DNA from 4 places in the Neobacillus sp. NPDC093182 genome. Region 1 is predicted to be linked to each of the others. Evidence: riboswitches for the same ligand, from Rfam matches in the RefSeq annotation. Region 1 holds a riboswitch; each other region holds the start of a gene.
The links. A riboswitch is a leader RNA that binds a small molecule or an ion and turns the genes downstream of it on or off. The one in region 1 is predicted to bind S-adenosylmethionine.

Region 1 (7,895 bases):
GTCATTAAGAAGACTTAAACCATATATATCTTTCCTTTGTTTGCTAATCGTGCCTGTTACATCAATCCAATTTTGCATTGGCTTTTCATCTCCGTTTGCCTCGCGCGAAGCATGCCCAAATGGAATCTCAGAAGTTGCATGCCGTTGATTAAAGCTTACTGGAAACTTGAGTTTTAACGTTTGGTAACTTTCTTGCCAATTTACTTTCACTTTCACTTCAATCTTATTTAACTGTTTGTACATGATAAAATCCTGGACAATCGTGGATGATTGAAACTTAGACGTAACCCGAATAACCCCTTTTACTGGACCTTCTTCCAGCTTTTTAATCCGGATTGGCTTGAAGACTCCGGCGATTTCATCAAAGCGAAGTTTCCCATGTCCCCATGAATCGGAAGAATCATTCATGACATAAGGGATAGCCGCATTACTCTTGAACACTTCGATTTCCTTCTCTTTGTCGAATAAACTGCTGATTCCACCAGTTTCTTTATCAATTACTAGCTTGAAGCGGTCGTTTTCCATTTCGTGATCGGTTACTTTTACAGATTCAAACTCTTTTGTCGGCTTAACCGCACGAAGTTTATACGTGCTATATCCTAATGGTGGAAGTTCAGCCACAAAGGCAACTCTTTTTCGATTCGGTACTTTCGCAACAGAATCAATGATTTGGTAAGGCACTTCATTTCCATTAATATCTTCAATAATAAATTCTTGTGGCAATAAATAATTCACAAAAAGCCCATACTCAATTTCAACATTTACCTTTACCGGCCATGAATGAGGATTAAAGATGACCATTGGCTTCATGTCTTTTTCTTCTTCGATATCAATATTCCAACTTAACGATTGGAGGGCGTAATTCATATTTCGTGTTGCAATACTGATCGACTCGCCAAATAAATCTCTAGCATCATCATATGCTTCTGAAATGCTTGTCCCCGCTAAAATATCGTGGAACTGGTTAAATAAGATTCCCTTCCAAGCCTGATTCATGTCTTCTGGATACGGTTGATCTGTCGTCCAGTTGGCAACCGAGGAGAACTTCTCAGCCATTAAAGTGAGATTTTCAGAATATCGATTTAGCTTTTTTACTTCGGAATGAACAGAATAACAACCAATCGCATGATGGTGCAGATCGTCATGGACAACCGGAAGAGTATCCTTAAAACTCTCTACATGGTCAAAAAATTCATTCGGTGAACTAAACATAAGATTGGTATCTTCCATCGATTGGTTTAATTTTTCAATAATCTCGATATTTTCCTTTGTCGGCCCGCCGCCATGATTACCAACACCATAGAAGCACATTAGATGATTGAAAGAATGCTTAAGTTCATTTTTACAATGCATGATGTGATTTTCTAGATGGTCAAAGGTGCAATATTCAAAGGGAATGCGAAACGCTTTTACCCGAGAACCATCTTTGGATTCCCATAAAAACAACCTGCCCGGCAGCCCTTTTTCCTCTGGACCAGGTCTCATAAATACATAAGAATCCATGCCGGATTTCTTTAAAATTTGTGGCAGCATTCCATTATGACCAAAGCTGTCAACATTGTAACCAACAGTGGCGGTGACCCCAAACTTTTCTTTAAAATAGTTCTGGCCGATCAGCCCTTGTCGGACAAATGATTCACCACTTGGAATATTACAATCCGGCTGAATCCACCAGCCGCCACAAATAATCCATCTGCCTTCTTGAATTCTTTGATTGATTTCTTGAAACATTTTTGAATCGTTTTTTTCTATCCATTCATAATACGCAGCAGAACTTGAAGTAAAAATAAAATTCTCATATTCTGTTAGACGATCGAGTGCTGAACGAAATGTCGCCTTCACTTCTTGAAAACCTTCCTGCCAGCGCCAAAGCCATACGGGGTCGAGATGTGCATTTCCGATCATAAACATGTTTTTCACAGGTATTTTCCTCCAATTCTAATTTCCATCTTCTCAATGGTAAAATATAAATAATCACTCCTCTTAATTAGAATGCAAAAAAGATCGTTGCCAAACGAGTTTGAAACCGCCTTCACAAACAAAAAAAAAATAGACTTACCTTATTTTTTTGATTCATTATAACATTCTACTTTAACTTTGTGTATCCATTAAACTAAGTTTATGATAAAAGATATATCTTCCTTGGTGCGGCTGCATTCGTCGTTAAGTACTTAAAAGACGGAGAGATTATTTTTAAAAGGTTAGGTAAGGCAAGAATATCAATTAATATTTTATTATTACTGCTCTAAAAACTCAGCATCACACTGATGTTACAAATGTCTTGCTAGCAACCATCGATTCGTAAAAATAATTTAAAAGTTTTCTTGTATAAATAGATTTCCTTTAAATATTAATTGACACTTCTGCTTTAGTGTAGTAAATTTTATAAAAAGTCTAAATATTATACTTTCTTATCAAGAGAGGCTGAGGGAATGGCCCTATGAAGTCTCAGCAACCTTCAATGACATTTTTTATCATTGAAAAGGTGCTAAGTCCATCAAGTTATTAGGTAACTTGTGAGATAAGAAGAATGACCTATGCGAATGTGCATCCAAAAGTCTTCTTCTTATAGAAGACTTTTTTTGTTTATATAAAGGAGGATACGGATCATGGTTTATAAGATTGATACAAAGTTAGCTCAAATTGGTAATAGAAGTGATACGGTGACAGGCACCGTCAATCCTCCTGTTTATTTTTCAACAGCTTACCGTCACGAGGGAATCGGGCAATCAACGGGATTTGATTACTCACGGACAGGTAATCCTACCCGTCAGCTCCTTGAAAAGGCGATTGCCGATCTTGAAGGCGCAGATCAGGGGTTCGCTTGCAGTTCGGGGATGGCAGCGATTTTTACAATCCTTTCTCTTTTCGAGTCTGGGGACGAATGGATTGTTAGTGAGGACTTGTACGGAGGAACGTATCGTTTACTAGAAAAGGGATTTAAAAAATGGGGCTTGAAGACTCAATATGTTAATACGTGTAGTCCTGAAGAGATTGAAAGAAGGATTACCCCTCAAACCAAGGCGATTTTTCTTGAGACTCCGACCAATCCGCTTATGCAGCAGTCAGATATAGCAGCTGTGTCAAAAATTGCGAAAAGGCACGGAATTATTCTGATTGTTGATAATACGTTCTATACACCGCTTCTTCAACAGCCAATCCTGCTGGGTGCGGATATTGTCATTCATAGTGCGACGAAATACTTAGGCGGCCATAATGATGTCCTAGCTGGTCTGGTCGTTGCCAAAGGTAAAGAAATTTGTGAGGCATTGGCTTTTCATCATAATGGAGCCGGTGGAGTCCTAAGTCCTTTTGATTCCTGGTTAGTAATGCGTGGAATGAAAACTTTATCACTAAGAATGCAAAGACATGAAAGCAATGCGAAGGCCATTGTTGAATACCTTTCTAACCATGACGGTATAACAGATGTCCTGTATCCAGGAAATGGAGGAATGGTTTCCTTCCGCTTACAAGATGAAGCTTGGGTGAATCCATTCCTTCAAAGTCTTTCTCTCATTTCATTTGCTGAAAGCCTTGGCGGAACAGAAAGCTTTATTACTTATCCAGCGACACAAACCCACGCTGACATTCCAGAAGAAATTCGAATTCAGTCAGGTGTATGTAACAGACTATTAAGATTCTCTGTAGGACTTGAAGACCCAACAGACATTATTGAAGACCTTGAACAGGCATTAGCGAAATTAAAAGAAGGAGTGATTGGATAATGAGTTCAGAAAATTATAGTTTTGAAACCAAGCTCCTTCATAATCAGCATAAAGTAGATCCAAACACTGGAGCAGTTAGTGTACCGATCCAACATGCATCAACCTTCCATCAATTTGATATAGAAAGTTACGGAAAATACGATTACGCTAGAAGTGGAAACCCCACAAGAGAAGCGCTCGAAGATGTAATTGCGGAATTAGAAGGCGGGACAAGGGGTTTTGCTTTTTCGTCGGGAATGGCTGCTATTTCAACAGCTTTCCTACTTCTTTCATCTGGTGACCATATCGTTATTACCGAAGATGTATATGGCGGTACCTATCGCATGGTCACTCAGGTACTGACTCGGTTCGGGATTGAACATACATTTGTAGATATGACAGACCTAAATCAAGTAAAAGAGGCAATTAAGCCTAACACGAAAGCATTCTATGTAGAAACACCTTCAAATCCACTATTAAAGGTTACAGATATTGAAGCTATTTGCGTTTTGGCTAAAGAGATCAACGCCATTACGTATGTAGATAACACTTTTTTAACTCCTGAGTACCAGAGACCTTTAGAGCTCGGAGCAGATGTTGTTCTCCATAGTGCTACTAAGTTTTTATCAGGACATAGCGATGTCGTTGCCGGTCTAGCTGTTGTAAAGGATGAAGAATTAGGTAAGAGATTGTATTCTTTACAAAATTCCTTTGGTGCTGTACTTGGGCCGCAGGATGCATGGCTAGTGCTTAGGGGGATAAAAACCCTGCATGTCAGACTCGAGCAGTCACAAAAATCAGCTATTAAAATAGCAGAATTTTTAGAGGCTCATCCGTTAATTGAAAAGGTTTATTATCCAGGGCTGAAAAATCATCCACAGCACGAGCTTCAAAAAAGTCAGGCGGCTGGACCAGGTGCAGTTTTGTCGTTTGAATTCAAGGATGAACAAGCTCTTCAAGTCTTTCTGTCCAATGTTAAAATACCTGTTTTTGCCGTTAGTCTTGGTGCAGTTGAATCGATACTCTCCTACCCTGCGAAAATGTCTCATGCAGCTATGCCGCAAGAGGAAAGAGAAATACGAGGAATTAAAAACAGCCTCATCCGTTTATCCGTTGGCTTAGAGAACCCAGACGATCTGATTAAAGACTTCTCTCAGGCGCTACAACAGGTGAAAGAAAAACTATTGGTCTCGCAGTAAGGAGAATGATCATGACCTTTTTAGATAAATTAAAAAGACAAATTTTAATAGGTGATGGTGCCATGGGCACCCTTCTTTATTCATTCGGCAAAGATAGCTGCTTGGAAGAGTTGAACCTTTCTCATCCGGAAAAAATTCAAGAGATTCATAAAGCATATATTACAGCAGGTGCGGATGTCATTCAAACCAACACCTATGCTGCGAATTATCTAAAATTGCAGCGATACGGTCTCGAGGACTCCGTTAAAGCGATCAATAGTGCCGCCGTCCAGAATGCAAAATTAGCAGCACAAGAAAATGCTTATGTGCTGGGAACAATCGGCGGTAACCGCGGGATTAAGCCTAGTACTTTATCAATAGAAGAATTAAAGCGCAGTTTCCGTGAACAGCTGTACTGTTTATTACTAGAAGGTGTTGACGGCATTTTATTAGAAACCTTTTATGATTTTGAGGAACTAGAAACGGTCCTTACGATTGCTCGAAAGGAAACTAAGCTGCCGATCATTGCCCAAGTCTCTCTTCATGAGCCAGGTATTTTACAAGACCAGACACCGATTAATGACGCCTTTGCCACTCTTGAAAACCTCGGTGCTGATGTAATTGGCTTGAATTGCCGGCTTGGACCCCATCATATGTTAAAAACACTAGAGCAGATTGAACTGCCTAAACACGCTTACCTTTCGGCCTACCCAAATGCGAGTCTGCCGGCTTATACAGACGGTAAATTCCATTATGAGGGGGATGCTGATTATTTTAAAAAATCTGCCCAAAGCTTCCGTCAGGAGGGAGTTCATTTACTTGGCGGCTGCTGTGGAACAACTCCAGCCCATATCCAGGCATTTGCAGCAGAACTAAAAAACAGCGTGCCTGTCACCGAAAAAGTAGTTAAATTAGCATCAAAGAAAATCGTCATTGAACACAGTGCAGCTAAAAGGGATCTCCAGCCTCTTGAGCAAATCGTGAAGGAACGTCCGTCGGTTATCGTAGAATTAGATACTCCGAGAAAGCTTGATACAAGCAAATTTTTTGAAGGTGCAAGGGCGTTGAAGGAAGCAGGCATCGATGCGATTACGATGGCAGATAACTCGTTAGCTCAGGTAAGGATTTCCAATGAATCTTTAGGTTATCTTGTTAAACAACAATTAGGAATGCGGCCGCTGATCCATATTGCCTGCAGAGACCGCAATATTATTGGTTTGCAATCTCACCTAATGGGGCTTCATACGCTTGGAATGCATGATGTACTCGCTATCACCGGTGACCCTGCCCGGGTCGGGGACTTTCCTGGTGCCTCCTCTGTTTATGATGTATCCTCATTTGAGTTAATTCAAATGATTAAACAGTTGAATGAAGGCTTGTCATTCTCAGGGAAAGACCTTGGTCAAAAAACTGCTTTTAGTATTGCAGGTGCCTTTAATCCAAATGTCCGTTCAGTAGAAAAAGCCGTGAAGCGTCTTGAGAAAAAAATTGAATACGGTGCTGATTATTTCATTTCACAGCCTGTTTTCTCTGAGGAAAAATTAATCGAAGTCTATGAACATACCAAACACCTAAATGCACCTATTTACATCGGATTAATGCCTTTAACGGGAAGCAGGAATGCGGAATTCCTTCATAATGAGGTGCCAGGGATTAAAATTGCTCAACCGATTCGAGACAGAATGGCAGCATTGAATGATCAACCATTACAAGCTGCACGTGAAGGAATTGAAATAACAAAATCTTTAATTGACACAGCACTGGATTTATTCAATGGAATATATTTAATCACACCATTTTTACGCTACGAACTAACAACAGAATTAGCCATATATGCCAGACAGCGTGCTAGTCAAATTAGGGGGAACAGCTATGTCGAAAGCTCCATTTAATGAACAACTACACAAACGAATCCTTGTGATGGATGGTGCCATGGGCACCATGCTCCAGCAGGAAAACTTAACAGCAGAAGACTTTGGCGGCGAGCAATATGATGGCTGTAACGAATATCTGAATCTTACGGCTCCTAAAGTGATCGCGAAAATTCACCGTGAGTACTTGGAGGCTGGTGCGGATATCATTGAAACCAATACCTTTGGGGCCACAAGCATCGTTCTCGATGAATACAATCTTGGCTTTAGGGCGTATGAATTAAATAAAATTGCCGCACAAATTGCCAAAAAAGAAGCAGATAAAATTTCTACGGCTGAATGGCCTCGGTATGTGGCAGGGTCAATGGGACCAACCACCAAGACGTTAAGCGTTACGGGCGGGACAACTTTTGAAGCACTCGCCGCATCCTATGAAGAACAAGCAATCGGACTGATTGACGGTGGTGTCGACCTTCTGCTTCTTGAAACTAGTCAGGATATGCTGAATGTAAAGGCTGGTTTTATTGGGATAAAAAATGCTTTTAGTAAAACTGGAAAAGTTCTTCCATTAATTGTATCAGGAACCATTGAACCGATGGGCACAACCCTTGCTGGACAGTCGATTGAATCCTTTTACATTTCTTTAGAGCATATGAATCCTGTTGCAGTGGGACTAAATTGTGCGACTGGTCCGGAATTTATGCAGGAGCATATCCGTTCCCTTTCCAATCTTTCATCAACGCCGATTATTTGTTATCCAAATGCTGGGCTGCCTGATGAAGAAGGTCATTATCATGAAACACCAGAAACGTTAGCGAAAAAGCTTGCTGATTTTGCAGCCCATGGCTGGTTAAATATTGTCGGCGGCTGCTGTGGAACGACACCAAATCATATCCGTGCGATTTCAGAAGAAATGAAAAAATATTCACCGCGGGAAGCACAACATTCTGATTTCCATATGGTATCAGGGATTGAACCCTTTGTTTACGATGACCCGACACTGCGTCCAATCATGGTTGGAGAACGTACGAACGTGATTGGCTCCCGTAAATTCAAACGTCTCATTAACGAAGGTAAGATTGAAGAAGCAGCAGAGATTGCACGGGCACAAGTTAAAGGCGGCGCACATGTTATTGATATTT
Region 2 (7,895 bases), on a different contig from region 1:
TCACTGATGAAGGATCAAGTCGATGCCCTCGTACAAGTAGGAATTCCAGCAGCTTTTATCAATAGTTCACTAAGTTACAACGAAGCAAATGAACGAATTCGTGAAGCAAAACAAGGAATGTACAAGCTCCTTTACATAGCCCCAGAGAGATTAGAATCACGTGAATTTATCGAGGATCTAAAACAAATGGACATTCCATTGGTTGCAGTCGATGAAGCTCATTGTATTTCACAATGGGGACATGATTTTCGCCCAAGCTACCGCCATATCCAGCACATGGTTGATAGTCTTCCGCAAAAACCCAATGTATTAGCGCTAACTGCAACCGCAACACCAAGGGTTCGAGATGATATCTGCGCAACACTTGATATCGATGAAGAAAATTCAATCATAACTGGTTTCGAACGAGAGAATCTAACTTTTGCTGTGATTAAAGGTCAAGACAGGCTTCACTTTATAAGGGATTATTTGAAAAAGAATGAAAGAGAAGCAGGCATCATATATGCAGCGACTCGGAAGAACGTTGACCAGCTTTATGAAAGACTTAAAAAAGAAAATATCAATGTCGCCCGTTATCATGCAGGAATGGGGGACGCCGAGAGGATTCGTGAGCAGGATCGATTTTTAAAAGATGAAGCCTCTGTTATGGTTGCAACATCAGCTTTTGGGATGGGAATAGATAAGTCAAACATTCGATATGTCCTCCATTTTCAACTTCCGAAAAATATGGAGAGCTATTATCAAGAGGCAGGGCGTGCGGGACGAGACGGACTTGATAGTGAATGTTTTCTCCTTTATTCCTCCCAGGATGTGCAGGTACAGCGCTTCTTAATTGATCAATCCAGCGACCGGTCACGCATTCATGCTGAATTAGAGAAGCTGCAGCAGATGGTTGATTATTGCCATACAGAAAACTGTTTACAAGAGTTTATTTTAAAATATTTTGGTGAAATAGAAACAGAGTCATGCGGACGGTGCGGTAATTGCCTTGATTCGCGCTCGAGCATCGACGTAACGAAAGAAGCACAAATGGTGATGTCTTGTCTGATCCGGATGGGACAGCGATTTGGTAAAACACTTACAGCTCAAGTATTAACCGGTTCAAAAAATAAAAAAGTTACGGAAATGGGTTTTGATAAATTAACCACTTATGGAATCATGAAGGAAAAAAGTACGAAAGAAGTCAGTGACTTTATTGAGTTCTTAATCTCACAAGAAATAATCGCGATTGAACAAGGACAATTCCCAACCTTATATGTTTCTCCTAAAGGGAAAGACGTTTTGCTGGGAAAGGACACTGTTCATCGCAGGGAAACGGTTAAAGTCAGAGAAATTTCAAAGGATGACCCGTTATTTGAAGCCTTACGAGAGGTAAGAAGAGCAATCGCGGAAACGGAAAATGTGCCGCCTTTTGTGATTTTTTCTGATGCTGCTCTTAAGGACATGTGTGCCAAATTGCCAACAACAAATGAAGAATTTCTAACGGTAAGCGGTGTTGGGGAACACAAATTAAAAAAATATGGGCTTGATTTTATAAAAGCAATTCGTTCTTTTTGCGAAACAAACCCTGACCGAAAGCCAGAGAGGAATATAGCAGCTGCCCCCAAAAAAATCTCAAAAAAGGCTGTTGGCGATTCACACTTAGAGACTTTTCAGTTGCACCAGCAAAACTTATCCATAGAGGAAATAGCCGAAAAACGAGAGTTGGCGCTTAGCACAGTTGAGAATCATTTAATTCAATGTGCTCAACAAGGAATGGAAGTAGATTTCACCCGTCTTATTCCGGCGGAGTACATTCCATTGCTGCATACAGCAGTTGAAGAGGCGGGCAGAGATCGTTTAAAACCAATTAAAGAACAATTACCTGAGGAAATAAGTTATTTTATGATTAAGGGTTATCTATATTTTTTAAGTAAAAGAAAATAGTTATATAAATTGTCGTCTGCCGTGTTAATTTGTTGATATTTCCCGGGAATTTGTCGATAAAGAAACAGCCGTATGAAAATCATACGGCTGTTATTATTCCTTATACTCATCCAAAAAAGGTTTATTCACAAAATGATACATCCAGGCCATTAATATACCTCCGCCAATCAAGTTACCAATTGTAACGGGAACTAGGTTATGGACAACGCCGTCCCAGGAGATGGTGCCTGGATGATTTAACACTAACGCAATGGCAAATGTACACATATTGGCAATGCTGTGCTCATAGCCGGAAATGAAAAAACAGAACACAAAAAGCATCATCGAAAACATTTTTGGTCCGTCGCCTTTTAGACCCATTGGGATAAAGAAAGCTAGACAAACGAGCCAATTACATAGAATTGCTCGAAAGAACAATTCCATTGTGGGAACTTGCATTTTCTTTTCCACAACACTCAATAAAAAGCCGTTAACCGATGATTCTTCATAAAGACCTGTTGTAAAAATTAAAAGTGCGAAAACTGCTGCCCCTAAAATATTTCCAATGTAGCTGCTAACCCAGAGCTGGGTAACTACTAACCAGGCCATTTTGCCTCTTAGTGCTGCATAGGTGTAATAAAAGGTATTACCAGTAAACAAATCTCCTCCGCCGTAGGCAATTAATATAATCGCAGACCCAAAGGTGAGGGCAGCCATCGGGTAGGCAAAAGGGGAATGTTCCAAATAAAAGTAGTTACCAGTCTTAAAAGCAACAATTACACCAAAACCGATAAACATACTTGCAAGCATAGCTCTTAAAATATACCGTAACAGGCTTTGTCTAAAGACTTTTACCTTCTTTAAAGCCAGCTTTTCGACTTCACTTAAGAGTGGCATTTCCATATGTACATCACCATCCACTGTTTAAAAAATACTATCTCTTTAGCTTTAATAAAGGAACAGTAAATTATGCATGAATAGAATAATAGATTAAATAATAACATAAGTTTTTCTGAAAGACTTTAAATTACCATAATATCCATATTTCAGCTATAATGAAGTGGTTTTTCTAATACTGATTTTAAGGAGTTTACTATGTCCGATTTGAAAAAAATAACCCCTGAAAATGATCCGTGGGAAGCTTATAATGATATAAAGCAATACGGAAAACCTCAGCTTACCAATATTGAATTCACGACTACAACCTTATGTAATATGCGCTGTGAGCATTGTGCAGTAGGGTACACCCTTCAAACAAAAGACCCCGAAGCACTTCCGGTGGATTTGCTTTTGCATAGGTTAAATGAAATTCCAACCCTCCGGTCGCTTAGTATCACAGGCGGCGAGCCGATGCTTTCCCTGTCTTCTATAAAAAATTACGTGGTGCCAATATTAAAGTATGCTCATGAAAACGGTGTTCGGACGCAAATTAATTCGAATTTAACACTCGATTTAGCACGCTATGAATTAATTATTCCTTATTTAGATGTTTTACATATCTCGCATAATTGGGGAACGGCAGATGATTTTGTTGAGGGTGGATTTGCTAGGATGGCAAACAAGCCTGATTACAAGCAGCGTGAAAAGTATTTTACTAGAATGATAGAAAACAGCAGGGAATTAGTGAAGGCTGGTGTAATGGTATCCGCGGAAACAATGCTTAACAAACGAACATTACCTCATCTGGAGAAAATACATCGCCAAATTGTCGATGAGATGCTCTGTCAGCGGCATGAGATTCACCCTATGTATCCAAGTGATTTTGCAAGTAATCTGGAAACGTTATCCCTGATTGAAATTAGGGAAGCTATTCATCATTTATTAGACGTTCGTGATGAAAATGTATGGATGCTTTTTGGAACGCTTCCTTTTTATGCATGTAGCCATAAAACAGAGGATTTAGAACTGTTAACTAGACTTTTTCAAAGTAGAAATGTAACGGTAAGAAATGATCCTGATGGCCGTTCGCGACTAAATGTTAACATTTTTAATGGAGATATAATCGTAACGGATTTTGGTGATACCCCGCCATTAGGGAATGTTCAAAATACCAAGCTGACGGATGCGTATGAAAACTGGCAATCCTCTGCGATTGCTAAGGAATTGAGTTGTCATTGTCCTGCTGTGTCATGTCTTGGTCCTAATATTTTAGTTAAAAATAGTTATTATCAGGATTTGGATTTTTCCAATCTCCAAAATAATATCAGCAAATAAAAAAAGCAGGAGCTCCCTGCTTTTTTCTATAATAATACCGAATTTTCAAATTAAAGAAAGTAAAACACCTATCTTTTGGCAAGTGGAAAGGATAATGTGATGACTACCAATAAGTTTTTCAATTAAAAATATTTAGATAATACTATTGACAAATTGTTAATAGGAGATTAAATTTAGTTTAATACTTTAAACAAGTAAATAATACGTTCTCTTATCAAGAGTGGCAGAGGGACTGGCCCGATGACGCCCAGCAACCGTTCCGGAAGGAATTGGTGCTAAATCCTGCAAAACAAGGAATTGTTTTGAGAGATAAGAGAGGAGTAGTCCTTATTTTGTGATGAAACCTCTCTTTTCTGGAGAGGTTTTTTGTTTTTTCAAAGACCCTCCTAGGAGCAACGTTGGTAGGAACGCACGTAAAACAAAAAAGGGGAGCTTTTAACATGAAAAAGAATTTTTTTAAGAGCACATTTGTATCTGCGATTGCAGCAACACTATTGCTTACAGGCTGTGCTTCTGGAGGAGAAACAAAGCAAGCAACTGGAAATACAACAATTGAGGGAGTTCCGGAGCGTTTTGCAAAAGGGGAACAGCCAAAAATTAAGGTAATTCGAAAAATCGGCGGGGACGATCATACTGCCCAATTCCTAGCTGGTGCCAAGCAAGAGGGTGAAGCGCTAGGGTTCAAAGTAGATGTGTTTACGGCGAATGGAGATACAGCAAAATTTCATGACGCAATTAACCAAGCTTTAAACCAAGACTATGATGGATTTATTATTTCCCATGGTGACGATGATGCGACTATCAATGATGTCAAAAAAATCGTCGATGCTGGAAAAAGCATTGTTGCATTTGACTCCAATGCGAACCTGACAAAAGTGGATGGAGTTACGCTTACTTCACAGGATGATGAAGCGTTGGCCACGCTGGCATTAGAGCAATTAGTGAAAGAAACAAATGGTGAAGCCAATATCGCTTATTTATGGGTGGATGGATTCCCGCCAATGGTTCGCAGGAATAAAGTTTACCAGGATGTTTTAGAAAAGAACCCAGGAATCAAGGAAGTGGAGCGTTTTGGTGTTGCTTCTGCTGACACAAGCGTACAAACACAGAATGCAGTTGCGGCTATGTTGAACAAATATCCAAAAGGTGAACTGGATGCGATTTTTGCCACATGGGATGCTTTTGCGATTGGTGCTGCACGTGCACTTAAGGAAGCTGGAAGAGAAGAAGTTAAGCTTTATGGTATCGATGTTTCGAATGCGGATTTACAAGAAATTCAAAGAAAAGGCAGTGCTTGGAAGTATACTGCTGCAGTGGATCCAAAGGTCATTGGTGCGGTTAATATGAGACTATTAGCAAAGAAACTAGCAGGTGAAGAAACGCCGCAGACATTTGATCTTGAAGCGTCATTAATCTCACAAGAAGACCTTCAAAAGTCAACAGAACCGGTTAATATGGTGAACCTTGCTGATATTATTCCAGGCTGGGGTCAATCAACTGCCTTTGAAGAAGAATGGATGAAGAAGTTAAAAGAACATTATAAAAAATAACATAAAATAGACGCCTGCCTATACGGTTGGCGTCTATTTTATTGATAAAAATAAAGTTTTTGATTAAACTTAGGAAATCATAAAAAGAAAGAGTAATTGTGGTGAAGGTTAGATGGAAAATGAAAAAACACGTACATATGAAATAATGGAAGTATGTTTGCTTGCCGGAAAAATAATGCTCCAAAGCGGTGGAGAAACCTATCGGGTAGAGGATACGATGATGAGGATCGCTGCTGCTTTTGGAATTGAAAATTCACATAGTTATGTAACTCCAACAGGGATTATTTTTTCAGCTGAAGGTACTGAACCAACCAAAACAAAGTTGATACGAATATCAACAAGGTCTACTGACTTGAAAAAGGTAGCTATGGTAAATAGTATTTCACGAAGGATTACTAGCGGCGAATTAAATCTCGAATCAGCTTTAACACTTCTAAAAGAGCTTGACGCCTTAAATGTTACCTTTCCGTTTATGGTTCAGGTTGCGGCTGCCTCCATTGCCAGCGGCTGTTTTATGATTATGTTTATGGGTGAGTGGATTGATTTTATCCCAGCGATGTTATCTGGAGGAGTAGGATATTTCGGCTTTTTATACATTCACCGCTACATACCAGTGAAGTTTTTCTCGGAATTTTTGGCCTCATTCATTATTGGATTACTATCCTTTTTCCTTGTAAAAATAGGAGCAGGACAGCAGCTGGATAAAATTATTATCGGGTCCGTCATGACGTTAGTACCTGGTCTTTTAGTCACTAATGCGGTAAGAGATTTAATGGCAGGACATTTAGTTTCGGGATTATCTAAAGGTGCGGAAGCATTGTTAACAGCATTTGCTATCGGATCGGGAATAGCAGTAGTGTTATCTTTTTTGTAAATGGAGGCTTAATGTGGATATCATTGGACAATTAATCACAAGCTTTATTGCAACAGCTGCTTTCGGAGTCATTTTTAATGCACCGAAGGAGACGTTAGTAAAATGCGGACTTGTTGGAATGGGTGGATGGATTATTTATTATATAGCGGAAAAGTATACAGGTGATTCTGTTTTAGCCACACTTGGAGCCACTCTTTTTGTAGGGATAGTCAGTCAGGAGTTAGCTAAATTCTATAAAACACCGGTCATTATTTTTAGCGTTGCGGGAATCATTCCATTAGTTCCTGGTGGTCTGGCATATGATACAATGAGGAATTTTGTCGAGGACGATTATTTTCAAGCCATGGCATTAGCTGCAAAAGTAACGTTATTATCAGGCTCAATCGCATTTGGTCTTGTTTTTTCAGAAGTTATCAATCAAGTGGTACGGAAAATTAAGGGAGTGAGGTTATAATTAATAAAATTGGACGAAGGCAGAGGAATCATATCCTCTGCCTTCTTTTGCTTTGATCCTAGATGGACCACTATTGTAACTTGTGAATGGTTGTTTCTGATTGTCAGCCATCGCAAGGTAAGTATTTATATATAATAAATGGTATTAAAAGACCAATTTGCCGCGGTTACTCTTCCACCTGATGGTTTTATACCTAAACGACGTAAGCCCTGCCTCTCTTACGTCCTTACGGCTCCGAAGCCGATCCAGCGTGAATAAGTTTTACTTTTAAAACATAAGCAGAATGCCAGAAAAAATTCTTACATTGCGTTATCTATCTATTACAAGTTACATAAAATCTAAAGCACAATTAATAATATTACACCCTGTTGTGTAATATGTCAATATGAAAATTTGGCATGACCATAATAGTGCCTTTCTTTCAAAAAAAGGAAATAGTGAGCCGTAAGTAGAAATTATAGTGATAGAAAAGGAAGGGAGGGGTAAAATGCTCTTTTTTCGAAAATTATTCCATACAGTCTCGCGCTATCGTTATCGAACAATCATTCTGTTTACCTTGCTTTTTATTATTGTAAATGCAGAAATTATGCGAGTATTAGAACCTAAGACCTTTGAAAGCAGCTTGCATGCAGTGTGGTGGATTCTTACTACGATGACTACGGTAGGCTATGGTGATGTATATCCTACTACAGAAGCAGGAAGAACCTGGGCGATGATTGTCGTCTATACATTAGGTATCGGACTATTTGGTACGGTCATTGGGGTGATTGTAGAAGGTGTCTCACAGTACAAAAGGAGAAAGGAGGAGGGGAAATTGTTTTATAAAGGTGAAAATCATTTTGTCATCATCGGATGGACTGCAAAAAGTAAGAGTACGATTAAAGAACTAATACTATGT
Region 3 (7,895 bases), on a different contig from region 1:
ACTATTATAAAAGGGGCTGTATTGGGGATCTTTTTATATTTGGCCTTTGCCCTGCAAACAGTGGGCCTTCAATTTACAACACCTTCAAAAAATGCCTTTTTAACGGCAGTGAATGTTGTGATCGTTCCTTTTATTGCATTTGTCATGTATAAACGAAAAATTGATATTTATGAATTAGTTGGTGCAATCTTAGCTATGATTGGGGTCGGCATCTTATCTCTTAAACTCTCTGCTGACATTAATATCGGAGACTTGCTGACACTGGGCTGTGCGTTTGGATTTGCCTTCCATATATTTTATACTGCAAAATATGTTAAAGATTCAGACCCTGTTTCCTTAACACTCATTCAAATGGTGACAGCGGCAATAATAGGGAGTATTGTGGTTGTTTTCAAAGGAGAAACATCTGTTGTTATGGAAACGGAAGGTTTGTTCTCCCTTCTCTATCTAGGTATCTTCTCAACAACGATTGCTTATCTATTGCAAACTGTTGCTCAAAAAATGATAACAGAAACAAAGGCTGCAATTATTCTTTCAACAGAATCTTTTTGGGGAATGGTTTTTTCCGTTGCCATATTGGATGAAGCAATGACGATAAAAATGGTGCTTGGTGCGATCCTTATTCTATGTGCCATCATCATTTCAGAGACCAAATTACCTTTTTTAAAAAAGAATAGATTAAAGGAAATACGTAATTGAATCGTAGCGAGATAAAAAAACAAGCAGGTAGGGAGAAATAATGGCCACAATAAAAGATATAGCCAATTTAGCTAATGTTTCAATCACTACTGTTTCAAGAGTGTTAAATTATGATGAAACATTAAATGTCTCTCCAGAAACGAGAAAAAGGGTTTTTGAAGCAGCTGAGGAATTAGCCTATGTGGTGGTTCCGAAGAAGAAGCAAAAGAGCAAATGGAAAATAGGGTTATACGATTCCTTCTCACTCGAGGAAGAATTAGTAGATACTTATTACTTGTCGATAAGGGTTGCTTTGGAAAAAAAGTTAAAAAGTAGAAGCATTGATTTTTTCAGAATTGACAAGGAAGGCAATGAGGCGAATCTCAATAAAATTGATGGAATCTTATGCCTAGGAACCTTCAAAAGCAAGGATATTGAAAAAATTAAAGGTTTTAATAAACCTTGTGTCTTTGTTGATTCCAATCCAGACGAATATTATTTTGATTCCGTTGTGATCGATTTCAACTCTGCGACCAGAAATGCTCTTAACTATTTAACTGAACTTGGTCATGAGAATATTGGCTTTATCGGCGGAGTAGAAACCGATATGTATGGGAATCGATTTAAAGATTTAAGGCAGGATGTTTTTGAAAATTATTTAAAGGAAAAAAATATTTTCAAAGAGGAATTAGTTAGAATCGGTGGATATGATCCAAAGGACGGATATTCCAATTTAAGAGAAATGCTAACATCTGAACCTAAACCAACAGCCGTATTTGTGGCGAATGATACGATTGCAGTCGGGTGCTATAAAGCGGCATATGAACTAGGGGTTAAAATTCCCGATGAATTAAGCATTGTTGGTTTTAACGATGTAGCCACAGCGAAATATATGGTTCCACCTTTAACAACGGTTAAACTCTATACCGAAATTATGGGTGAAACGGCTGTTGATTTACTGATAGAAAGACTGTCCTCGAAAAGGGAAGTTAGTAAAAAAATAACGATTAATACAAAATTAATTGTAAGAGAAAGCGCTGCAAGTCCTCAAAAGATAAAATGAAATAAAATATAAACACAAGCGCCCAGCGACAAACTTATGTCACTGGCGTCTTATTATTTTGATTCTGCCGCTTTTCTTTCTTTGAATTCTGCTTTGATTTGAGATAATGTATCAGCGTCTGTAATCAGTTTTAAAGCGGTTAGTGCAAGAGCTTTAGCACCAGTGATCAGAGCTTGGTCTCCTTTAGGGGAGGCTGCTGCTTCTCTAAATGGTACCGTATGGTCCAGCTCCAGCGCCTAGGGGTTCTCAGGTCTAAGCCAATCCGTCAAGAAGGTTAAAGAACAACCTTCTCGCCGGCTCGTCTTATGCCTGTCGCCCCAGGAAAAATTGAACTGCATTTTTCCCTTATCAAGGCGCTTCCGCTTTCTTTTTACCATCCAATGTTGCTAAGTGGCACGAATGTTGGGATCATGTTGCCCTTGTACTCTTTTTCAATAAATTTTGCTGTATCTTCAGATTGGTAAAGTTCTGCTAATCTCTTATATGTTTTGTTGTCTTTGTCTTTTGCTTGGACAGCAATAATATTAAGGTAAGGGGTAGCAGTTTCACTTTCATGGAAAATCGCATCTTCTAATGGGCTAAGACCTGCATCACCAGCAATCCCGTTATTGATCACAGAAGCGGCAACGTCTGGCAATGCTCTTGGTGTTTGCGCTGGTACAACTGCGACAAATTCAATGTTTTTAGGGTTATTTTTAATTTGCGTAAGATTACCATTTGGGTCGAAATCTTCTGGTAATTCAATGAGTCCAGCTTCTTGAAGAAGTAATAATGCACGGCCTTGATTGGATGCATCGTTCGGAACGGCAATTTTTGCACCATCCGGAATGTCTTTGACATCTTTGTATTTTTCAGAGTATATTCCCATTGGGGCAAGGACGGTAGTCGCGATTGGCACTAGGTCTAATTTGTGTTCTTTAATAAATACATCAAAATAGGCAACGGTTTGGAATGCATTAACATCTATTTCTCCTTCTGCAAGAGCTGTGTTGGGAGCAACGTAATCGGAGAATGAAACGATTTCGATATTGATTCCCTCTTTTTCTGCTTTTTTCGCTACAAAATCCCAAATACGTGTATCGGTTCCGCTAACACCAAGCTTAACGGTAGTTGATTCTTTAACCTCTGATGTTTTTTCAGCGCAGCCAGCGCCAATAATCGCTAATGTAATAATAATGATGGATAGTAAAAGTTTTTTCATAGTCGTTTTCCTCCTAGGTTATCTTCGTCTGATTTTTTTTGCTGCTATATTTCCAAATGACTGTAGACCTTGTACGATCACAATCAGAATTCCCACTGTAATCATCATCGTGACAGTATCAAAACGCTGGTAGCCATATGTAATGGCCAAATCCCCAATTCCACCGCCGCCGACTGCGCCAGCCATTGCCGACGCCCCAACAAGACCGATGGTCGCAATGGTAAGGGCAAGAACTAGTGAGCTGAGTGCTTCTGGAATTAGAAATTTACTAATAATTTGCCATGGGGTTGCGCCCATTGCCTCTGCTGCTTCAATGACACCAGGATCAACCTCTAGTAAGGAATTCTCTATCAATCTAGCAATATAGGGTCCTGCATAGAACACGAGAGGAACAACTGCTGCTGCTGTTCCAATTGAAGTTCCAACAATCAACCTTGTCACGGGGATCATGGCAACCAATAAAATAATGAACGGAACGGATCGAAAAATATTAATAATTCCATTCAATACATTAAAAAACGGCAGATTCTGAAGCAGATGGCCTTTCCGTGTTACGACGAGCAAGATTCCCAGCGGCAGTCCAAGGATGGTTGAGAACAAGAGTGAGAAAGCGACCATTTGGACCGTTTCAATTAAAGCAGAAATAATTTGCTCTGAGTTAACTAGCATGTGCTGTCACTTCCTTTATGCTGATTTTCTTCTGGTTAATATAGGTTAATGCACGGATGACTTCTTTGTCAGAGCCTTGGAACTCAACAATTAAGTTTCCAAACGGTGTGCCTTGAAGCTCAGTAATGGTTCCGAACAATACATTAATATGAATATCAAACTGCTTGGCAAGTTCGGAGAGCAGAGGCTGCCCGGCTGAGCTGCCTACAAAATTGATTCGGAAAACCTTTTGCATTCCGTCATGTTTTTGAATGATATCTTTTATAGAATCAGGGATATGGTCGTTCATGACGGAGCTTACAAAGTTCTTTGCCGTCTCCGTTTTAGGAGATGAAAAGACGTTAAACACCGTGCCTTCTTCGATAATTTTACCCGCTTCAATCACCGCCACTCGGTCGCATATTTCTCTGATGACCGCCATTTCATGGGTAATGATTAGAATGGTTATGTTGTATTCCTTATTGATTTTTTTCAACAGCTGTAAAATGGAGCTGGTTGTCTGTGGATCGAGTGCAGATGTGGCCTCATCGCAAAGTAGAATGGATGGCTGTGTTGCCAAGGCTCTTGCAATGCCAATTCGCTGCTTTTGTCCGCCTGAAAGCTGGTCAGGATAATAGTCCGCTTTGTCTGCTAACCCGACAAATTCTAGTAATTCCTGAACGCGCTTTTTAATCGCATCCTTGGGAACTTTGGCAAGTGTCAGGGGCATTGCCACGTTGGAAAACACTGTTTTTGAGTTTAATAGATTAAAGTGCTGAAAAACCATTCCAATATTTTTCTTAATCTCACGGACTTCTCTGACAGACATAGATGTGAGGTCATGACCATCGACGATTACCTTTCCAGAGGTTGGACGCTCTAGTAAGTTTACACAGCGGATAAGTGAACTTTTACCGGCACCGCTAAACCCGATCACTCCGAAAATCTCTCCCTTATTAATCTTCAAATCAATTCCATTCAATGCAGCAACCTGCTGTCCGCCACTTTCATAAACCTTTTTAAGTTTCTGAAATTCGATCATGGTATGTAACTCCTTTTTTGGGAAGTGTCCCGTTTTTGGTAAAATAAAAAACCCTCTTCTTGGAAACAAGAAGAGGGCATGCCGATGCAAAGCAAAGCAGTAAGCTCTTCTTATCTCCCAAGCATTTTGCGCTTGCTGGATTTGGCACAGTCTCCGAATAGATTCCGCTGCCGAGGTGTCATAGGGCCAGTCCCTCAACCTCTCTGGATAAGAAATATTATTCAATTAAAAATAAAAAACCTCTTCTTGAAAAAGAAGAGGGCAAATTGAAAAAAATCATTGGGCCTCTTCTTATCTATCAAGTCGCACTTGCTGGATTTGGCACAGAATCATAGATTCCGCTGCCGAGGTGTCATAGGGCCAGTCCCTCAACCTCTCTTGATAAGAAGTATTTTTACTTTATTCATTTTTTGAACTTGTTAATTAATCTACTGTAGGAATAGTCAAAAGTCAAATCCCCTTTTTAAAATAATGATTAATCGTTTAGACTTAAATCGCTTTCAATGCTTACAGATAGGCATTTCCAAAAAAAAAAAAAAAATTACCGCAGGCCTCCGGTAAAACAAAAAAAGAGAAAAGAGAGCGAGTATTTTCGCTCTCTTCCTTGATCTTTTAACGACTATCTTCTTTTCACCAAACTAAGTACCCCTTGGATGATTAACACAAGTGAGAATAAAAGGACAGTTAAGACACCAATTAGGAGAACTAACGGACTAAGCGGTGCAAAAAATCCAGTTAGCGGTACTCTTAATAAGGCAAAACCAGCAAGGATACATAAGAAGTATAAAAAAGGACTGCGGTCTAATACACTCATTGCATACTCACTCCTTTCTTGGGGGTTAATTCATTAGTATTCATAAAGGGAGTTATTTATTTACCAGAATAATAAATTAGTTCCAAATAACCATTCTTTTGGAAATTTAATCCTTTCCTGTAGACGGAAGGAGTAGTTCTTTTGACACGTTATTTAGGTGGTGATTAATATGTGACTATATATGTAAGGATTTGGAAAGTATAACTTTTAATTAGTTGCTTTTGAAGGAGACAATCCATCTATGTGGAAGCTGGTATTTATATTCTTTTTTATTCTTGTTATCATTGCATTCCTAGTTCCAAAGAGATTGAGTAAAATTGAATTGTATACAACGAGTCTTTTTGCGTTGGTTTTTGGTATTAATGTAGATTTGGTTCTCGTCTTTAAATACCATTTGTACGGATACTTTGGTGAAGGATTTCAATGGCTGGGGTTTGTTGCTGAATTCCTTTATTTTATTCCGGTCAGTATTTTGTTCTTAAACTATTATCCCTTTAAAGGGACAAATCAACAGAAACTCTTTTATATCCTTGCATGGACAGCAGGATCCTCCATTATCGAATTTATTGTTGAAAGGACTCATTTTTTCAACTATACAGGCTGGAAGCTCTGGTATTCTATCTGCCTCTATCCCTTCGTTTTTCTCATCTTGGTTGCTCATTTAAGGATGGTTAGGAGAATGATAAAAATAGGTAAATAAAGATGAGGTTGGAATCAACTGAGCCCAACCTCATCTGTAACGAACATTTAAACCTCATCAAAATGCTTCCGCTCTTTCCTTCAATGTTTTTTCCGCTGCAAGCTCCGGATGAACCCTTCGTATGACGGTTGGTCTTAAGAGAGCAAGGACTACACCCAGGAATAATCCAGATGACAGCAGCAGACCCCATTCAGCAGGGAAGACGTCGTACAGAAAACCATACAGCACCATTCCTAATGGAGATAAAGCCATGGCAACTAGTTTCGACGAGAGAAAAAACACGCCCCTTAAATTCGTCAGCAATTTGTTTTTGCATCATCACTTGGGTTGGTGTGTTGACGAATACAAAACATGCGCCTAAACCAAGTTCAAGCATGATGTAGTAGCCAAACATTACATTATAAGACATGGAGAAAAGTAAAGGTAAGGTGGCACCTCCCATGATCATCCCCATGAGAGAACGTTAAGAAATTGAATCCAATCATGTCTATATTGACCCTATGACACAGGTCGACTTGGACTATACTGAAGCGATTCTTCATTTTGCGGTCGGTAATTTTGCTGCGGCCACTCATGTAATGGAAAATGCTTTAATTTTTTCAAAAAAGCACCGAATCTTTTATCGTGCGGATGATTTATACAGAATCGGTGCCGGCCAGGCCATGATGTTCAGTGACAAAGAAAAGAGAGAGCTTTATTTACGCAAGTTAAAACAGTACGGTGATTTTGCCGAGGATATTTTATCTATCCTCGTTCATGATCTGCTCATTGCCATGGCTCTCATTGCTGAGAACAAAGAGTACGCCAAGGCAATCGAAATCATTGATCATTACTTAGCGGATCCGCAAGAAGAAGAAGTGGTAGAGTCACTTTATAGAATGGAAAAAGGAAAAGCTTTATATGGTCTTGGAGAATTTACCGAAGCGATTCATGAATTTAAAAAAGTTGAGACGCCGGCCACTACTCACCATCCGTTTGATTTGTCACTTTTTTATGTTCGATATTCATACAAAGCTCTATGCTATTGTGAGCTTGGCGAAAGGAAAATGCGCTTCAATCCGCCGAATTAGCAGTGAAGAATTTCGAGAACATCCCATTTTTGCCTTACAAGGATTTTGCCATTGAGACGTACAATGCCATTCTTGCAAAAATAAACCCCGTACAGTACTAAGTGTGTACGGGGTTATCCTTTGTGCCCCAAGGCACTTCAGCTTTTTAGTCTTACATTCCGCGTTCAAACCCTCGTTTAAACTTAGGTTTTATTTTTCTGTCTATCTTTTTACTTACATCAGGTTCAAGAGTACCAATTACCTCATTTCCAATCACCTTAAAACTATCCTTTGTCATTTGATAGGAAAGAACTTCATTTGTGTTGTTAGCCTTTATCTTCTTAGCTTTTGGAAGTTTATATAACACTCCGACTTTTATTTGCTGAACTTCTTTCACACCTTGAATAATCAGCTGCATCGCAAAAATCGCCAGCATGAATGCAGCTAGAATCCACAAATACCAGTAGCGTCCTGAAGCGATGGTCGTTCTTCCTAATTCACCAATTAATCCTGACCATTCATTAGTCATTGACATTGGCGGATCTGCCCCCATCGGATCGTAGCTAAGTTTTGTACCGCCAAAGAAAAATTTAAATATCCCTAAATGAATAAAGATTAATAAGACTTGAATAAATTGAGTACCCAATAAAATCGTTAAACGAGGACCAATATGCGGGAAAATGTGCCGCCAGAAGAGATG
Region 4 (7,895 bases), on a different contig from region 1:
CCATTTTTCCTCTAACATGATGTCCTCTTCACCTCAATCTGATTTTTAATTTCATCTATACAGTCAAAAAAAGTAATAAAACCTTTATGGTTTAAACCCCATTCAGCACATTTTTCCTCTAACAAATCTCTTGCCAGTACAAAATCAGCTTGTTTCGCTGCCTCAAGATCGGTTACGGAGTCACCGATTACGATTGTAAAGATATCTTCATCTTGGTTTAACTTTCGTATAATACTAGGTTTGCAGCATCCGCATTCATTTTCACATAAAGAATCACAGGTATATGGCCAAAGTATTCTTATGTTTTCTCCTGAAAAATCGCTGTGGTTACAATAAATCCCTTCAAACGGGCCGTATTTTTCAAGAATCGGATAAACAAAGAAATCTATCCCGCCGCTGACAATATAAAAAGGAATATTTTCTGTTCTAGCAAACTGGACAAATTCAGAAAACCCTTTGCGTATCTTGGCGTTTTCAATTGCAAATTTTGTAATTTCATCTTTTTGGCTGCTAGGTAATTCCCAAAATAATTTGCCTACACCCTCACTAATAGAGATCTTTTGTGATAAAATCTGATCTTTAATTTGCTCCCAATTAGGTGGTGCAAATTTTTTCATGATTGCAATGATGTTATCACTCTCGGTAATCGTCCCATCAAAATCACAGTAGATGACAGGCTTCATTTATTCTGACACCTCTGCATTTCCCCATAACTGTAATGCACTCTTTAGCTCCGGATATTGCTCTCTTCCTTCTGCTAAGGTCTTCCCTTGAAGATTCACTTCAATTGCTTGTCGGAATGCAAGTCCGCCGCCGCGCGCACCATTTGGATGCCCATGAACGCCGCCTCCAGCGTTAATGACAGATTCAATTCCGAAATCCCGAATCAACAGCGGCACTAACCCAGGATGTATGCCTGCCGATGGGACAGGAAACGACCGCTTTATAGTATCTGTTTTAACTAATTCCTCTGCGATTGAAATGGCAGAGGATTTCTCTAATGCCACTGTTCCATATGGTGATGGAAATAATGACAAATCAGCACCTGCAAGTCTAAGAAGCTTACCTAATAACAAGGAATGCGAGAGACCATAATGGGATGATGATGTTAAAGCCCCGCTTACAGCAGGATGAGCCATTAATGGTAAGGAAATTTGATCATCCTCACGCAGCTCTTGTAAAACGTCTAATCCATAAGCAAAAACATTAAAAAGTAACAAGTCTGCACCAAGCTCTTTTGCTTTCCTAGCTTTGTCCTTCAACTGCGATGTTCTGCCTGTTAGATTTACCGCATACAAGGTACGATGTCCGGTATGTTCAAATGCTTCCTGTAACACTTTTTTGCCTTCTGTTATTCTTTTTTCAAATGGAGTCAGCTCATTTTCAAAAAGAATTTCGTCATCCTTTACGAAATCAACACCGCCAAGAGCCTGTTGCTTTAACTGCTCTGTTAGAAAATTTATATCCTTCCCCAAAACTCCTTTAAAGATGCTCATTAATAGCGGACGGTTAAAAACCCCGAGCTTTTCTCTTAATCCTTCAATACCAAATCTAGGTCCAGGGAATTTGCTTTTTAATTCATCCTCAAACTGTAAATCAATTAATTTTATTTTTCCATCTAATGAAAGTTTTCCAAAAACGGTGGTCAGAATGGCAGGAATATCATTAGAAAAATTGATGGTTGGATATGCAATACGGATAGTCGACTGATCCTCTTGTAAACCTTCAGTCGAAACTACCCTGCCTTTGTGCTTGCGTAATTGACTCTGTTCTAGTTCAGGTAAGTTCGTCCATGAACCGACAGTCAAACCTAAAGCAATTTCCTCAGCTTTTTTTTCAAGATTTTTTTCACCGTGAACTAGGTATGTAGCTATTAATTCAGTCAATTTCACTCTTCCTTTCTAGAGAAACATAAAAAACCTCTTCCAAAAAGAAGAGGTTAGCATCGCAAACTAACATCTTCTCATCTTTCAGCTTGTGCTGCAAGATTTAGCACCGTGCCTAACATAAGTGTTAAGTCGGTTGCCGGGCTTCATAGGGCTTTTCCCTCCGCCTGCTCTTGATAAGAAAACGATCGTATTAGTTACTATTATCATGTTGATAAACTATATTTTGCATTATCCCAAGAATTATATTTTTTGTCAATGCTATTTTTTAAATATTTCTAACTTACTAATTCTTCTAACCGCTTCTCCTAAACGTTCCTCACTTGTGAGCAAACCAACCCGGACATAGCCTTCACCTAATTCACCAAATGCAATCCCAGGAGCAACGGCAATATGTGCCTGCTTCAGAAGGATATCAGCAAATTCAGTAGAAGTAAGCCCTTCAGGTACCTTTAGCCAAGCAAAAAAGGATCCCTTTGGCGCTGTCACATTCCAGCCAAGAGAACGAAGTCCCTCTATCAAAACATTTCTCCTGCGCTCATAGAGATTATTCAATTCTCGAACACAATCCTGCGGACCGGTTAATGCTTCCGCAGCTGCTTCCTGAATACCGCCAAATATGCTGCAATATAGATGGTCTTGTAAAAGCTCAATGGCTGAAATAACACTGCTATTGCCTACTGCGAATCCAACACGCCACCCTGCCATGTTGTAGGTTTTCGAAAGAGTATAGATTTCAATGCCAACTTCTTTTGCTCCATCAATCTGTAAAAAACTGACTGGCTTATCTCCATCAAAGCCTATTGCCCCATAGGCAAAATCGTGAACCACACAAATATCATTAAGGCTTGCAAGTTTAACCGTCTCCTCAAAAAATTCCTTTGTGGCTGCAGCCCCTGTTGGATTGTTCGGATAATTAAGGAACATTAATTTTGCTCTTTCAATCGCCTCAGAAGGTAACTCATTAAAGTCTGGCAGAAAATTATTACTTTCCCGTAATGGCATCGTTACCATTTCTGCCTTTGCTAGCGCTACCCCAGATAAGTAATCAGGATAACCTGGATCAGGAACAAGCATTGTATCACCTGGATTTAATAGGCATTGTGGAATTTCCACTAATCCTGCCTTACCTCCAAACAAAATGGCTACTTCCTTATCCGGATCAATGGTTACATCATATTCTCTTTTGTAAAAATCTGCAGCCGCCTGCTTTAAATAACCATGTCCCTGAAATGGAGAATACCTATGGTTTGCAGGATTTGCGGCTGCTTCCTGCATTTTTTTTACGATATGGTTGGGGGTAGCCTGATCGGGATTACCCTGTCCTAAATTAATTACATCATAGCCTGCTTCAATGTATTTCCCTACCTTTTTTACTAAAGAAGCAAAAAACTGTTTCGGAAGATTGTTTAAAATTTCCGATGTTGGAAATTGTTTCATCATATCACCTGCTTTAATTTATACATTTTGTTGTTGAATTCTAGTCACAAATGATATAACTTTTAAGACAGCTTGTAAAGAAAAAATTCCGAAATTTCAAAATGAGGTGAAGTTGGGTGAAATTTAAAATAACTTGTTTGCAAATGGATATTGCCTTTGGAGATCCAAATAAAAACTATCAACACGCAGAAAAACTTATCGGAAATGCAATGAAAGAAAATCCTGATATTATTGTGTTACCGGAGTTATGGACAACAGGGTATGATTTGACACGCCTTGACACCATTGCAGACAGGAATGCAGAAAAAACGATTGATTTTTTAACGAAAGCTGCAAAAAAATATCAAGTTCACTTTGTCGGAGGTTCGGTGGCAAATCGAGGAGGTCAAGGAGTTAAAAATACCCTCCTAATCGTCAATAATGAAGGAAAGCTTGTCCAATCATATAGTAAACTGCATCTTTTTAAATTGATGGATGAGCATCTTTACCTCGAGGCAGGTCAAGAGAAAGGGTTATTTGAATTGGATAATCGGTCTTTCGGCGGAGTCATTTGCTATGATATTCGTTTCCCAGAATGGATTCGTGCACATACCGCAAAAGGAGCTGAAGCATTATTTGTTGTTGCAGAATGGCCAGCTCCCCGTTTATCGCACTGGAGATCATTGTTAATTGCAAGAGCCATTGAAAATCAATGTTTCGTCATTGCCTGCAACCGCTCCGGATCTGATCCAAATAATGAATTCGCTGGTCATTCCATGATTATTGACCCATGGGGAGAAGTAATCGCTGAAGCTGGAGCAAATGAGGAAATATTGTCTGTAGTAATTGAGTTGGACCTCGTAAAGGATATTCGAAAACAAATCCCCATTTTTGAAGATAGAAGACCAGATTTATACTAGCCAAAAAAACCACTTCCAATTATCGGCAGTGGTTTTCCTAATTTTCATGTTTTAATGGTATCCTAATCTTAAATAAAGTTCCTATTCCTTCTTCACTTTCAACTTCAATACTCCCTTTATGTTCCTCGATAATTCGATAACTGACCATCAATCCAAGCCCAGTACCTTTTTCTTTAGTAGTATAAAACGGTTTTCCAAGTTTTTTTATTTTATCCTTAGGAATCCCCGTTCCTTCATCACGAATTGAAATCTGGATAAATTGGTCCTTAATGGACTTTATCGCAATGGTAATTGCTCCACCGCCCGGCATGACTTCAATTGCGTTTTTTATAAGATTAATAAAGACTTTTTTTAATTGGTTGGGTTCACAATAGACGGATGGCAATTGTTCTTCATAATGAGTATGGAATTGAACATTGTACAGCACAGCTTGAGCACTTAATAAATCTACTATTTCCCTCATTATTTGACAAATGTCTTTCTCTTGAAATCGAATTTCCTGAGGTTTTGCCAGGATTAAGAACTCATTAATAATAGAATCAATTCTTGCTAACTCAGAGGTAATGACATCATAATACATAGCGTGTTGAGACTTAATTGTTGGCTCAAGTAATTGAATAAACCCTTTCAAAGCGGTCATTGGATTTCTTATTTCATGGGCAATTCCTGCTGCAAGCTCGCCAATAACGTTTAGCCGGTCTGATTTCCTCAACTGTTCCTGCATCTCAGTTTTTTCTGTCACATCTATAATAACAGTGAGATTCAATCCATCGATAATTCCTCGCTTTGTGGAATAGTCAAAATGTTTAACAATCCCGTCATTTCCTTCGATCACCATCGATGAACATTGTCTGCCATTATTCGTTACCTGCTCAATATGATTAATGATTTCCTGTCTTTTTTCATTTAAATGACTAAATAAATCAAGTACGGATCGTCCTACCAGTTTTTCTTTTGTAAGTCCAAATATTCTCATTGCAGAGCAATTGGTATCGACAATTTGATACATGTTATTCCATAAAATCAGTCCGTCCATGGAATCTTCAAATATTCTTCGGAATTTTTGTTCGCTTTTACGCAATTCCATTTCCATTAAAACACCAGCCTTATGAAACCCAATATAAGGTAATATTATTTATCCTATATTCTACATTATAATATAAAATCCTTTTTACTTGACAAAAAAATATTAACAGGAAAATTTAATGAAAAAAGGTAAAGCGTTATTTTCCGCTTTACCTTTTTTTTGGCTGTGTTTAATATGGCCTGTTGATTTCCACTCCACTAAGGAAAGCTTCTTCGAATAATCACCGCAGTGACAGGCCGTCTTTGCCTGTCACGAGGCACTTCGCTTTCCGCGGGCGTGCCGGGGAGCCTGTCTAGCTACAGCGCCTAGCCCCTCGAGTCGCTTCGGTCCTACCGATGAAGTCAAAGAGCGACTTCAACGCCAGGCCCTCCAGCGCTTGTCGGGGCTGGACAAGGCGCTTCCGCTTTTCCTTCTCCTCGGCGCTGAAGCGCCTGTGGGGTCTCCCCAGCCCCGTACTCCCACAGGACATTGATTTTACATCCTCGAATCCGCCCACGCACGAAGAAAATGCGATAGCATTTTCGAGGAGTCTTCGTGCCTTCCGTTCCAATCAACAGGGTGCAAATCAACAAATATCTTTAACACAGCCTAATTTTAAAGGAATGGATTGTCGTGCTTTGCTTTAAGACGCTGCCATCTTTTTTCTACTTCTGCCTCAAATTCTTCTAAAATAGATTTGTTTTCTTCTTTTAACAGATGTTTTGTTTTGCCCATATATTTAAGCCATTCAGAAATAGCTAATCGTTTGTTTTTATCTTCCGGGTTGTACGTAATGCTTGTAACACCCTGTTCGACCTCATACAGTGGGAAGAAGCAAGAATTTACGGCTTGCTCTAATATCGTCGCCCCATAGCGGTCTTCCGATTTCCAGTTTAGCGGACAAGTAATAAGGATTTTTCCATAAACCGTTCCTACATTTTGTGCGTACCATTGTGCCTTCGCACCCTTTTTAATTAAGTCTTGCGGGAACGCTTCAGCACCTGTAAATACGTAAGGAATATTGGTCGCCGCCATAATTTGCGGGGTATCCTTATGATGGAATCCTTTTCCCTTCTGTACCTTACCAACACCAGAAGTACTTGTCATATGACCAATAGGTGTAGAATAAGACATTTGCGAGCCTGTATTCATATAGCCTTCATTATCATACTCTAGCATAATAAGCTTATGTCCACGAAGGGCTGTCCCTATTGCAGAACCCATTCCGATGTCCATACCGCCGTCTCCCGTGATCATTACAAACGTCGCATCATCAGAAACCTCAATTTCACCACGACGTTTTAATTCTAGAAAAGCTTCTAGTGTTCCCGAAAGCGTAGCGGCCCCATTTTGGAATAAGTTATGGATCATTGTTTGTTTATGAGAACTGTGCGGGTAAGAAGTGGTTGTTACATAGGCACATCCTGTTTGGAATAATGTGACGATATCCCCTTCTATCCCTTTAAAGAATAGTTCTAGTCCAGCAAAAATACCACAGCCTGGACATGCTCCGTGTCCTGAGGCAATTCGCTTCGGTTTAGTTGTCAGCGCACGAAGCGGAGGTATTTTCACTTTAAGTTTATTGCTTTCTTCATCCATTTTTACTTCTATTAAGCCAGATATATATACATCACCATGCTGTGGTGTAATAACGGGCTTAAGAATTTTTTCAGGATTGCCCGCTACATGCCCATAATAATCAAAAGGCTTTTCAGCAAACCCTTTTTCCATCGCTTCAATCGCCATCTCGAAGAATTTCTCAGCATCACTTGCGTAGAAATCCTTACCCCCAAGACCAAAAACACGGCTAAGAACAATAGTTTGGTTATTTCTGTCTTCTTGAAGGGTGGATTTTACTTCATGAGTTAAATTCGGTCCATTTGCACCATATGAATCTGCCCGCTCACCTACTAATAATGCTTTTACATTTTTAAGCGCTTTACGGATTTCTTTTGCCGGGAAAGGACGAATGATATTTGGACTGATCACACCCGCCTTAATTCCTTGTGCACGTAATTGGTCCACAACATCTTTTGCTGATTCAGCAGCAGAGTTTAATAAGAATAATGCAACTTCTGCATCTTCCATTTTGTATAAATCTAATACTGGGTATTCACGGCCAGAAATGCGGGCATATTCTGCCGCAACCTCTCTAAATACCTCGCCGGCAGCATATAAAGCTTCAGATTGTTGGAAATGGTTGTTGATTAGATCATCACCATTCATATGCGCACCAATCGTAACTGGCTTTTTCGGATCTCTAGCAAACTGATAATCTGTTGGACACTCCCCTACAAATTGTTGTACCACTTTTCTATCTTTAAAGTATTGTACTCGACGCTTCTGATGCGAAGTAAAGAACCCATCGTAGGCTACGATAACTGGCAAGCGTACTTTAGAGTGTTCTGCAATTTTTAGTGCCATAATATTCATGTCATAGACAGCCTGTGGAGTTCTAGCTGTTAAGATTACCCATCCTGTATTTAATGCAAAGTAAAGGTCAGAATGATCTCCTCTTATATCTAAAGGTCCGCTGACTGCACGTGTTACCAGGTTCATTACCATCGGAAAACGAGTTCCCGCTTGTACAGGAAGCTGTTCAAT

Region 2: another riboswitch for S-adenosylmethionine. It lies ahead of ACIQAA_RS05770 (sugar ABC transporter substrate-binding protein); the one in region 1 lies ahead of ACIQAA_RS11915 (methionine biosynthesis PLP-dependent protein).
Region 3: another riboswitch for S-adenosylmethionine. It lies ahead of ACIQAA_RS07855 (methionine ABC transporter ATP-binding protein); the one in region 1 lies ahead of ACIQAA_RS11915 (methionine biosynthesis PLP-dependent protein).
Region 4: another riboswitch for S-adenosylmethionine. It lies ahead of mtnW (2,3-diketo-5-methylthiopentyl-1-phosphate enolase); the one in region 1 lies ahead of ACIQAA_RS11915 (methionine biosynthesis PLP-dependent protein).

Annotation. Positions count from the first base shown of each region.
Region 1 is NZ_JBIVOI010000005.1:229,756-237,650, reverse strand. Features, by position in the region: gene ACIQAA_RS11920 (alpha-mannosidase) at 1-1,911, opposite strand, end outside; SAM riboswitch class I at 2,409-2,528, shown strand; gene ACIQAA_RS11915 (methionine biosynthesis PLP-dependent protein) at 2,610-3,725, shown strand; gene metC (cystathionine beta-lyase) at 3,725-4,903, shown strand; gene ACIQAA_RS11905 (bifunctional homocysteine S-methyltransferase/methylenetetrahydrofolate reductase) at 4,915-6,774, shown strand; gene metH (methionine synthase) at 6,755-7,895, shown strand, end outside.
Region 2 is NZ_JBIVOI010000002.1:235,613-243,507, reverse strand. Features, by position in the region: gene recQ (DNA helicase RecQ) at 1-1,926, shown strand, start outside; gene ACIQAA_RS05780 (formate/nitrite transporter family protein) at 2,020-2,808, opposite strand; gene yfkAB (radical SAM/CxCxxxxC motif protein YfkAB) at 3,001-4,119, shown strand; SAM riboswitch class I at 4,328-4,435, shown strand; gene ACIQAA_RS05770 (sugar ABC transporter substrate-binding protein) at 4,560-5,669, shown strand; gene ACIQAA_RS05765 (threonine/serine exporter family protein) at 5,782-6,543, shown strand; gene ACIQAA_RS05760 (threonine/serine exporter family protein) at 6,557-6,997, shown strand; gene ACIQAA_RS05755 (ion channel) at 7,485-7,895, shown strand, end outside.
Region 3 is NZ_JBIVOI010000003.1:80,739-88,633, reverse strand. Features, by position in the region: gene ACIQAA_RS07880 (DMT family transporter) at 1-699, shown strand, start outside; gene ACIQAA_RS07875 (LacI family DNA-binding transcriptional regulator) at 740-1,741, shown strand; partial or broken gene ACIQAA_RS07870 (amidohydrolase) at 1,795-1,962, opposite strand; gene ACIQAA_RS07865 (MetQ/NlpA family ABC transporter substrate-binding protein) at 2,112-2,942, opposite strand; gene ACIQAA_RS07860 (methionine ABC transporter permease) at 2,961-3,611, opposite strand; gene ACIQAA_RS07855 (methionine ABC transporter ATP-binding protein) at 3,601-4,632, opposite strand; SAM riboswitch class I at 4,740-4,846, opposite strand; SAM riboswitch class I at 4,921-5,020, opposite strand; gene ACIQAA_RS07850 (hypothetical protein) at 5,252-5,446, opposite strand; gene ACIQAA_RS07845 (CBO0543 family protein) at 5,688-6,146, shown strand; gene ACIQAA_RS07840 (hypothetical protein) at 6,204-6,449, opposite strand; gene ACIQAA_RS07835 (hypothetical protein) at 6,662-7,216, shown strand; gene ACIQAA_RS07830 (ABC transporter permease subunit) at 7,368-7,895, opposite strand, start outside.
Region 4 is NZ_JBIVOI010000018.1:70,562-78,456, reverse strand. Features, by position in the region: gene ACIQAA_RS26510 (methylthioribulose 1-phosphate dehydratase) at 1-18, opposite strand, end outside; gene ACIQAA_RS26505 (2-hydroxy-3-keto-5-methylthiopentenyl-1-phosphate phosphatase) at 12-683, opposite strand; gene mtnW (2,3-diketo-5-methylthiopentyl-1-phosphate enolase) at 684-1,886, opposite strand; SAM riboswitch class I at 1,961-2,069, opposite strand; gene ACIQAA_RS26495 (pyridoxal phosphate-dependent aminotransferase) at 2,148-3,326, opposite strand; gene ACIQAA_RS26490 (carbon-nitrogen family hydrolase) at 3,443-4,225, shown strand; gene ACIQAA_RS26485 (PAS domain-containing sensor histidine kinase) at 4,263-5,318, opposite strand; gene ACIQAA_RS26480 (thiamine pyrophosphate-dependent enzyme) at 5,907-7,895, opposite strand, start outside.